Regions from separate parts of the Paenibacillus sp. MMO-58 genome, predicted to be linked through region 3. Evidence: riboswitches for the same ligand, from Rfam matches in the RefSeq annotation. Region 3 holds a riboswitch; each other region holds the start of a gene.
The links. Region 3 has a riboswitch for ZMP and ZTP ahead of WFJ73_RS25545 (DJ-1/PfpI family protein). Riboswitches for the same ligand answer to the same signal wherever they lie in the genome.

Region 1: linked by a shared signal. The riboswitch ahead of WFJ73_RS29135 (bifunctional 5,10-methylenetetrahydrofolate dehydrogenase/5,10-methenyltetrahydrofolate cyclohydrolase) and the one ahead of WFJ73_RS25545 (DJ-1/PfpI family protein) in region 3 are both predicted to bind ZMP and ZTP.
Region 2: linked by a shared signal. The riboswitch ahead of WFJ73_RS15240 (IMP cyclohydrolase) and the one ahead of WFJ73_RS25545 (DJ-1/PfpI family protein) in region 3 are both predicted to bind ZMP and ZTP.

Annotation. Positions count from the first base shown of each region.
Region 1 covers NZ_JBBCVY010000015.1:19,514-22,787, reverse strand. Annotated here, with positions in the region: gene WFJ73_RS29140 (CapA family protein) at 1-997, opposite strand, end outside; ZMP/ZTP riboswitch at 1,131-1,215, shown strand; gene WFJ73_RS29135 (bifunctional 5,10-methylenetetrahydrofolate dehydrogenase/5,10-methenyltetrahydrofolate cyclohydrolase) at 1,299-2,153, shown strand; gene WFJ73_RS29130 (cyclodeaminase/cyclohydrolase family protein) at 2,154-2,792, shown strand; gene WFJ73_RS29125 (beta-galactosidase) at 2,876-3,274, opposite strand, start outside.
Region 2 covers NZ_JBBCVY010000004.1:378,630-381,903, reverse strand. Annotated here, with positions in the region: gene WFJ73_RS15245 (DUF4304 domain-containing protein) at 28-705, opposite strand; gene WFJ73_RS15240 (IMP cyclohydrolase) at 849-1,568, opposite strand; ZMP/ZTP riboswitch at 1,619-1,696, opposite strand; gene WFJ73_RS15235 (YfjL-like protein) at 1,790-2,098, opposite strand; gene WFJ73_RS15230 (hypothetical protein) at 2,218-2,394, opposite strand; gene WFJ73_RS15225 (beta-galactosidase) at 2,934-3,274, opposite strand, start outside.
Region 3 covers NZ_JBBCVY010000010.1:147,609-150,882, reverse strand. Annotated here, with positions in the region: gene WFJ73_RS25555 (PadR family transcriptional regulator) at 1-47, opposite strand, end outside; gene WFJ73_RS25550 (effector binding domain-containing protein) at 216-1,079, opposite strand; gene WFJ73_RS25545 (DJ-1/PfpI family protein) at 1,151-1,750, opposite strand; ZMP/ZTP riboswitch at 1,803-1,882, opposite strand; gene WFJ73_RS25540 (glycoside hydrolase family 25 protein) at 2,017-2,730, shown strand; gene WFJ73_RS25535 (hypothetical protein) at 2,774-3,190, opposite strand.

The DNA of each region.
Region 1 (3,274 bases), on a different contig from region 3:
TCGAGTACGTCGTTTCGTTATAAGCCTGCTCCCGCAGAATCGGTCTTGTATTATCGATTTTTACCGGCGTGATTTTACTGCTCACCTTGTCCCCGTCGAACGTCAGAGTAGCAATCATGGAGTCGTACGCTTTGTTCGAGCGCTGCGTTGGAGTGAACACAAAGTTGCCGAGGGAATAAAAAATCGGTTTGCCCTTATACGTCTCAATGCCCTGCAAGCAATGGCTATGGCTTCCTATTACGGCATCTACCCCCGCGTCGATAAAAGCCTTCGCATACGTTCTCGCATAGTCCTCCGGGTAATCCTGGTATTCGTTATTCCAGTGAATATAGATGACTGCAATGTCCGAATATTTAACCGCGTTCTTGACGTAACGCATCATCGTATCAAAATCGTAACCCGAGGCGATGCCTGCCTTGTTATCCCCTGCATACCAGCTTGGGCCGGAGAGCACCCGGCTGATGCCAACGATTGCTACCTTTTTCCCGTTGACCTTCTTGGTATAAGCAGTGAATGCCTCGTCGATATTGCTGCCGGCACCGGCATGGCCGATCTTGTATTCGTTCAGATAATCTATCGTGTCGTTCAGCGCGTCCACCCCGTAGTCGAGCGTGTGGTTATTCGCAACGGATACTCCGTCGATCCCGGAGTTAACGATCGCTTGCAGCGTTTTGGGAGCGGAACGGAAGGTGTACGTTTTAATCGCCTTTTGCCCGCGTGTCGAGATCGGAGTCTCGAGATTGGCGAAGCTGATGTCGGAGCCGGATAACAGGCCTCGCACCTTTTCAAACGGGTAATTCACGCCATACTTTTCCATATTCGCCGCAACCTTCCCGTCCAGCAAAATATCCCCTGCAAAGCTGATCTCGATCGGCTTATCCTCTGTGGCAGCCGGCTTTGCCGAAGCAGAAGAGGCTACCGCCGTCACATTGCCCGCCGCCTCCAGATTAAAGCCCAGAAAAAGAAGCAAAGCCATTACGTATTTAAGCACGCTCATTCGCATCGTACCCTCCATGGAATCTATGTATCTTCCAGCCAAGACTACTAATGTGTATGCCGGTTGGAAGAAATAGATTACTAGAAGGGAAAGACTTTTCTTTCGCTCAAACTTTTGATACAGTAAGAAAAATAACGTTGCATGCGACTGGCGAAAAAAGTGGAATCAACCACGAGGGAGCATGCAGCTTGGACGTTCCGTTCGCCTGGGAAAAGTATCTGAGGACAGACTTGCGTTTTTTCGCGAGCCTTCCGCAGGTGCTTTTTTTCGTTCATGAACAAAATGGCATGGAGGGATTGGAATGACAAAGCTCTTGAAAGCGAAGGAAGCAGCAGATCAGGTATACGAAGGAATCCGGACGAAGGTCGAAGAGTGGAAGCGGAACGGGGTCCAGCCTCATATGGCGACCATTCTGGTCGAAGGAGATCCCGCATCGGCTTATTATGCCGGGGCCAAGCAAAAAATTGCCGAGAAGCTAGGCGTAGCTTTTACTCTCCACGCGTTCACGGCAGAGGTTGCGGAAGAGGAGATCCTTCAGCTCGTTCACCGGCTGAATAACGATTCATCCGTTCATGGCATTATGTTGGAGCTGCCCCTGCCCCGGCATCTGTCGGCGAGCACCATTGAGAAGGCAATCTCCCCGCTGAAAGACGTGGATGGAGTTACGCCCGATAACAAGCTTGCTACGGTAACGGGTGACACCGGTCTCTACCCGGCCACTCCCCAATCCTGCATCCGGCTTCTGAAGCATTACGGTTATACGCTTGAAGGCAAGAATATAACGCTCGTGGGACGCGGCCAGACCGTCGGACTCCCGCTGTTCCATATGCTTCAGCGCGAGAACGCCACCGTAACCGTCTGTCATTCGCGCACGCCGGATATCGCTTCTCATCTGAGCCATGCCGAAATCGCCTTTGTCGCGGTCGGCCGTCCAAACGTCGTTACGCCAGATATGGTTCATCCCAATCTCGTCATTATTGATGCCGGAATTAACGAAACGCCGGAGGGTAAAATGGTTGGCGATGTTGCAATCGACGTTCAATCAAGCGCAGCGGCGGTGTCCCCTGTACCTGGCGGGGTAGGAACGTTAACAACGGCTATCCTGTTCGAGAATCTGATAAAGGCTATTGACCTTCAGCTCGGGGAGGGCAAATAAATGACTACAACAATAACGTGGGATGTTTCTATCCGTCATTTTCTGCAGCAAGCCGGCAGTTCCAATCCTACGCCGGGTGGAGGAAGCGTAGCCGCATTGATTGCTGCGCTTGGAGCTTCGATGACTTCAATGGTTGGGAACTTGACTCAGGGAGAAAAATTCGCCGATATTCAATCCACTATTGCTGAAGTTTTAGATAAGATGCGTCGATCAACGGCAGAATGCGAAGGGCTGCTTCAGGCGGATAGTTCTTCTTTTAATAAATACATGGATGCGCTAAAGCTCCCTAAGAGCTCGGATGAAGAGAAACGTATACGCAAAAACGCGCTTCACGAAGCTACGATTCAAGCGATTGATGTTCCTCTACGTCTCATTGAGGTGTGCAGGGAGGGTCTAACCTTTACCCATCGCATTGCGGAATCTTCTAACAAAAACGTCATCTCCGATCTGGGGATTGGAGCGATTTTGTTCGAAGCTGCGGCCCAGTCTGCACTGCTGACGATCGAGATCAACCTGGCCTCGTTAAAGGACGCGGAGCTGAAGCAGCTCTATTCGGACAAGGTAGCTTCGCTAATGAACGAGATTCAGGATCTGAAAAGCAGCTCCCTGCAAATCACGCGCAATCGCATCTTTAATTAGTTTTCCATACGAAATCCAATGTAGCTGAATAGAAAAAGGCTGTCCTTAGTCATCTTAATGACTTATAGGAACAGCCTTTTTACTTAAGCTTCCTCTACAATCGCTACGCCCCAACGCTCAAGCTCAATCGTGTCACCCGAGCGGAGCTCGCGGTCCGCGAGCAGCTCGGCGCCGTCTCCATGAGGATAGACGAGGGATTGCGATTCATCCGAATAATTGAAATAATAGCGGATTGTTTTGCCGGACTCGTTAGTACCCGTCTTCACGATAATCGGGAACTGGAGCTCTTGATCGACTCCCCAAATCCCTGCTTCGCGGCATGCTCCTTCCAGCACTTTGCGGGCAACCGCTTCGCTTGGCAGGCAGCCGATATAGGTTGCGACGCCTTCGCCATGCCGGTTGGTCGTGATCGCCGCGTATTGTCCCCAATGCGGGTGATCGTACCAAGCCAATACTTCCGCCGTAGTTGGCGTAAGCAGCTC
Region 2 (3,274 bases), on a different contig from region 3:
TGCAGCCGTATTATGCATGCTTTGAAACTAATGTTCTTCGTTAGCGTAATCCATTATTTCTGTGAAGTCCTGTATTAGTCCAGTTGTCTTACCTATGTTTGTAAGTCCCCAATGGGCAAAATTAGCGGCTTCAGCCTTATTTTCGAGGAAGATATGGGTACGTGCTATTAACAATGCTAATCTTAAATTCAAGGGTGCTCCGTAACTGTCTAATTTCTTTGTACGTTGTGATAACTCATTCAATTTTATTGAGGTTATTGCACGAGGGAAATCTTCATTGAACTGAGAGAAGTAACTTAACCCCTGGCCTAGTATCATATCTTTCATTTCTTGTATTAATGCCCTTGCTCTTGACTCATCTTCAGTATGATCATACCGAAACCAAACTTCACTTTTCTTTTGACGAAGAACATTTGATTGGAACCAGTTTAATTTATTAATCAATCGTGTTCTAAACTCACAGTCATAGACAGTTATTTTGCTTACAGGGATAAACTCTCTAATTGTATTAGGAAGGAAATCGAAGTGAACCCCCAACTCTACAACGCACGATCCACCATACTTATCCGCCTGTATCACAATAGCATTGATTACGTGGCTGCCGTTATCTTTTACAAAGTGATGATCTGTTCCAATAAATCCAATTTTGTTTAGTTCTGGTGCTAGATATTTCTTAATTAGCTTTCTAAATTCACTTGTTTTCATTCGCGATTTACCTCGGCAGATACGTTTTACGTTTAATTCGAGAAGATACTCTACGTATCCTTTAACTAATTCTGATTAAAGTAACCTTTACTTCAACAAAAGCTGCAGTAGGATCCTTCGATCCGCTGAAGCTTTTGTTTGAACTATAGTCTCCCGATAGTTGAATTCTTATTTCGAATTTGCAAGTGTATATCCTCATTCTGCACATCAATAAACTTTACTAACAATGCAATTTTGTTCTCAGAATTTATACGTTCCCAATAGTAGTCTGCTAATTCATTAATTGAATCAGATAGTGGTACCTCAAATGGTTCACCTTCGAATGGCTTAAGTACACCATCCAGTTCTGAACTATAGGTATGTATGCAATGACCTATTCCCTTTTTGAATCCGCTGTATTGATACATGTTACGTATACAAACTGAAGGATCATTGTCCTTTGTTTTGAGAATTGATAGGCTGTATTGTTTAAGTTCTGTGTTAATTATACCTGAGATTCTTGGGGTAAAGTGGGGAGCATCTGGTTCAAACTCTCGAAGCATTAATGATTCGTGAAAGGATCTTTGGTCCTTTAATCCTTCATAAATAGTTTCAGTTTGATCACCATTAGAGACAATGTGTACTTTATCCCTATGTCGTATAGGATAATAAATTATTAGAGAAGGGTCTTCCATTAGGCTAGGATCAAATGCTTTGTTTCTTACATTAGCCCCCTCTCTTTCAAATACTCGATTTCTACTGTTAGCGCTTCTTCCCATAATCCAGTACACCTGAACATAATGCGATCCTGAAGGAGTCATACCTACAATAAGTGTTCTTCCGGGATATGGATTTTCAAACAAATCGTATTGAATTGTTTTCATTTGCTTCTTCTCCTCTCGAATAAACACAAAGAGGTAAGGGGAATTCCCCTTACCTCTGCCCAGGCGTACGGCTACAACTTATATGCTTCCTCATGGATCCCCATGCTTCGCCAGTCACATATAAGGCTCTAAATTAGATATATAATAACAATTTTCAATGTTTTTTTTGTCATTATGTAACTAACGTTCACCGTTAGTTGAACAACTTGTTACCCTTGTTATTAATTCTCAACATTATAACTTTGAAGATTACCATCGTATCCTTTATCAATTCTAATGATCTGATTTGGATTATTCATGGGATGAACAACTGCAATAAAATGTTGATCGCTAGATGTAGATTCTTTGAAGCTATACTCAATACTTTCAATAATCATTTCATCTTGATAGTTTTTTCTGAGATATTCTTCGACTTCTTCTTTAAACATCCCTTTAGATATTGGATTTCCGTAACCAAGGCAATAGATTAAATAGCCAACAACTATTATTACGAATATCACTAAAGCAAAGATTAAATAACGAACTTTCATTTAGATTTCATTCCTTTAAAATGTGTTATATATAAATTTAATCTAATACTTTATTTACGGATTTCGCAACACTTCAACATTTAACATATTCGCGAATCGACTAATCTATCCGCCCTTTCTTAATCACAATCGTCTGCTCTTTCGCCGCTTGCATCTATTTGAGCAGTCCCACCGCCAAACTGCCACCCCTTGCTCTCAATAAATTCAATAAACGCTTCCAAAAACTCGTTATGCCCTAAATCACCTTCATTTGCATAAACACTATCATTGATTTGAACTCCAAAAGGTCCTTTCAAGTATCTCACTCCACTTCATAATAACCTTTCATTTATCACCTTATATTACCACGCAATCCTGCCCGTTAGCTCAATGAATAAATAAAACGTGCAATCCGAAAGGGATCACGTACTGTTTAAAACAAGAACATCTATCTATAACGAGAGTCGCAGTTAACGCGACTCCGGTTGTAGATAGATGTTCTTATCGTCAGACAGCTACCTCTCATTCTGTACCTGTGAGGGGGAACTTCCCAAGTATATGGCATTAAAGAACTTTATTTTCACAGACAAATAATAATCTTCTTGAATTAAAGAACTTTATTTTTCATTAAAGAATTTTATTTTCCCTCAGCAGCAATGGCGGATGGACGTATCAATCAACTGAACTTGTAACCTTCCTGTAATATTCCGCTCAGGTTCCTTTCATTATCGGCTCCTATAATAAGGGACAAGACCCCCCTTTATATATTCTCTATTGTTGCCTGCGGCTGATTGCCGCAGGCTTTTTGTTTGCGCAGCAAAAAGCCCCCGCAGGAAAATCCCACGGGGCTCATATATTAAAGTTCCAAAATCATAACGCCGTAAGCCGGCATCTCTACATCGTTTTCCACTGCTGCTCCGGTCAGGAGGTCTGTTACGCTCTGCTTCACCTGAATCGCAACCGGCTTATCCGAATAGTTCAGCAGGAAAGCGTAAGAAGCATCCTTCGAGGATCGAATACCGATCTCGACTTCAGCCGGGGCAGTGATCCGGTCCGCGAGAGGCGAGCGTAAACCAATCTCATCCAAAATCCCATCGACTACCGGTTCGCTGTAGGCAGCTCCTAAGTACCAGACTTGGCCTTCCCCAACATTCCGGCGGGTTAACGCTGGCTCCCCTTGATAATATTCGGATGAGT
Region 3 (3,274 bases):
TAATAAAACGCTTCAGTAAGCGGCAGCATCTCTTTCACACCATTCATCCTTCCCACTACTCGAACTATATCGTCTATCGATATATCTTATGCTTATATATTAAGTATCGATATATCGACTGTCAATATAGTTTATGGAAAATTTATCAAAACAAATCTCACAAAAAAAAGAACATGCCGAGAATTTCGTCATGCTCTACTAGGTTTCTTCTTTGCTTAGCGAATCGGGATATAGATGGTCATGCTGATTTTCTGCGGTGTGGAGTTCAGAACATCCGTCACTTCAAAGTCCGGTCCCTCTCCCCGCTCGTAATTGCTGTTAGGCAGCCAGGTTCCATAGATGTATTTCCATGCGTTTTGTCCAACTTCGGGCATCGTTCCGTTGCGGAAAGCCGCATATTTGCCGGCGGGAAGCTCCAGACAGGCGAAGCCGTCCTCTACCTCCGCAAACGAAGTGACCTCCTCGCCGATAAGGAACGAAAAGGCGCCATCCTCGCTGTAGCCATGGGGGATGCCATAAGCAAAAGCCGGCCGCGCTTTGTTAGGAATGCGCATAAAGTATTCATGATTGCCAAAGTGCGCATAGAAACCCGGAATCTCCTCGAAATACCGCTCGTTGTTCAGATTGGTCGGGTAGTTATAACCGATAATACGAGTCGCAGGCCGTTCAATGATGTCCGGTTTGTACATCGTCAATCCTCCTCGGATATTAGCCGTTAGTGCAACGAGATCAATGGGGAGCTGCAAGGCAACCTTCCCCTGATGCTTCCTGTACTGTGCCGGAGCCATGCCGAAATAACCGGCAAAAGCACGGGTAAACGCCTCCTGCGAGCCGTATTGGTAAGACACCGAGATATCAAGCACCGTTTGACGGGTAACTCTCAGCTCTTCGGCAGCTCTGCTTAACCTTCTCTTCCGAATGTATTCCTGCACCGTAAAGCCCGTAATGGCATGGAACAACCTTTGAAAATGGTACAGCGAAAATCCCGCCCGGGCGGCTATCGCCTCCAAGCTAAGGGCCTCCTGCAGCTGTTCTTCTATAAAGGTAATCGCGTTTTGGATTCGTGCGTAATGTTCCATTCGTAAGATTGATCCAGCTCCCTCGCTCATCGTTACGGCTATCCTATCAGGAAAACGTCTTTTATATTTGATCAGAAGTGCTCTTTTTGCACCCAATCGTATTCCATCAATTTTGCGGTATGCAAGGCTCTCTCCTTGCCATGAAGGCGACTGATGACATAGAGGGACATGTCGATGCCGGCGGAAATGCCGGCAGACATTACGATTTTCCCGTTATCCACATATCTGGCGGTCTCGGAGATTTCGGCGGATGCCGGGGCGACCTGCCTTAGTTCGTCGGTTGCAAGACGATTCGTCGTCAGCTTCAGCCCTTCCAGCACTCCCGCCTTCGCAAGGAGCAGCGATCCCGTGCAGACGGATAGAAGCAGCTCCGACTCGTCAGCGCATTTCCTGATCCAATCGGTCAGCACCTTGTTGTGCATTTCCTGACGGGAGCCCAAGCCGCCTGGGATAAGTACGATATCGGGCTTGGGACAGTTATCAATGGTATAGGCCGGATTAACGCTCAGATTGCCTAGGGCCTTAACGGGAGCTGTCTTTTCCGACACGGTGAACACATGAAAATCCTGCCCTCGATTGCTGCCCGTAATAAACACTTCGAACGGTCCCGTAAAGTCCAGCACTTCCACGTTGTCGTAGATCAGAATAGCTACATTTCTTCTCTTCTGCATCCGCTTCATCCTCCCCAATAAAAAAGAGCATCGCCTCTCTTCACGAGAAACGATACTCTGCCCAGGCGTACGGCTGATGACATATGTGCTCCCTCGTGGTTCTCCACGTTTACGCCAGTCGCACATACCATATATTTACTTTTATCATATACCGGGCATATTCGCGGAGCAAGCTAAATATTGCGGAAACAAATAAGGACAAGCTGACGTCTATGTATTGGAGTGTTCAAGGTAAAATTAAAGGCAGGTACAAAGGATGGGTGGCTATGAAGCTAAGCAGATGGCAGAAAAGCACCGCGTGTATACTGCTGCTCCTTATCATTTCCGGCGTTTTGGAATATAAGGGCATCATTTGGCATAACAACCTGTTTGCGTCTAAATACAAGGTAAGAGGGATCGATGTGTCCCACTATCAGGGCGAGATTGATTGGGGCAAGGTTGCTGGCAGCGGCAAATGGCAGTTCGTCTATATCAAGGCAACGGAAGGAAAGGATATGACGGATAAGGAGTTCAAGTCGAATTGGGAGCAAGCCAGAAGCCAAGGAATGAGGATCGGCGCTTATCATTTTTTCACAACTCAGAGCACCGGCACCCAGCAGGCGGCGCATTTTATCGAAGAGGTACCCAATGATCCCGCTAACCTCCCGCCCGTTATCGATATCGAGATTGCGCTTGATAAGGATGTCGCCCGCATTCAGCGGGAACTGACCATCCTCTCCAGCCATCTGGAGGAGCATTATAAGCAGAAGCCTATCCTGTACGTAACTTACGATACCTTTAATACCTATATAGATGGCAGCTTTAAGGATTACGAAATCTGGATCAGGGATATCGTCAAGCATCCGCGTTTACGAGGAGACCGTAGTTGGTTATTCTGGCAATACAACAATCGGGGCCATATCCCCGGTATCGATGCGTACGTCGACATTAACGTTTTTAACGGAGACAAAGAACAATTTAAGGCCAGGTTTGATCGCTAAAAAAATAGAAGCCGAAGCTTCTTGGGAAGCATCGGCCAATGGATTACTTTTCAATTTTATAGGTAAACTTCCACTCAGCCGTGTTCCCTGAATACCTGCCGCGATTCTCCGTCACAACGACCTTCAACGCTTTATTGACGGTTTTTGTGATAGACGATACCTTTACGGTATCGTTGGCTGAGTTGCTATCGGGAATTTTGTCCTGCTCTTCGGCATATGCCTTCAGCTTAATGCTATCCGTTGATTTCAAGCTTAGGGTAATGCTTTTGCTTTTCTGAACTTCCTTGCCATTCACGTAAGCCTTAGTCAACCACTCGTTACCGACATGGTTATTCTCAACCAACTCCACGCTGACAAGCGTCACTTTGAACTTGGTTGTTTTGTCCGAAGCCGAGACCGGTTGCATAAGCAGGGCAAAAACAGCCGTAACCGCCATAGCTACCTTCACAAGCTTACTCAATGCGAATGCCTCCCTCGAAATTTTTCTTAAAAGAAACTTCTCCGGGGCGCATGTTTATCCTGCTTCTTTACCATTTTCGCAATA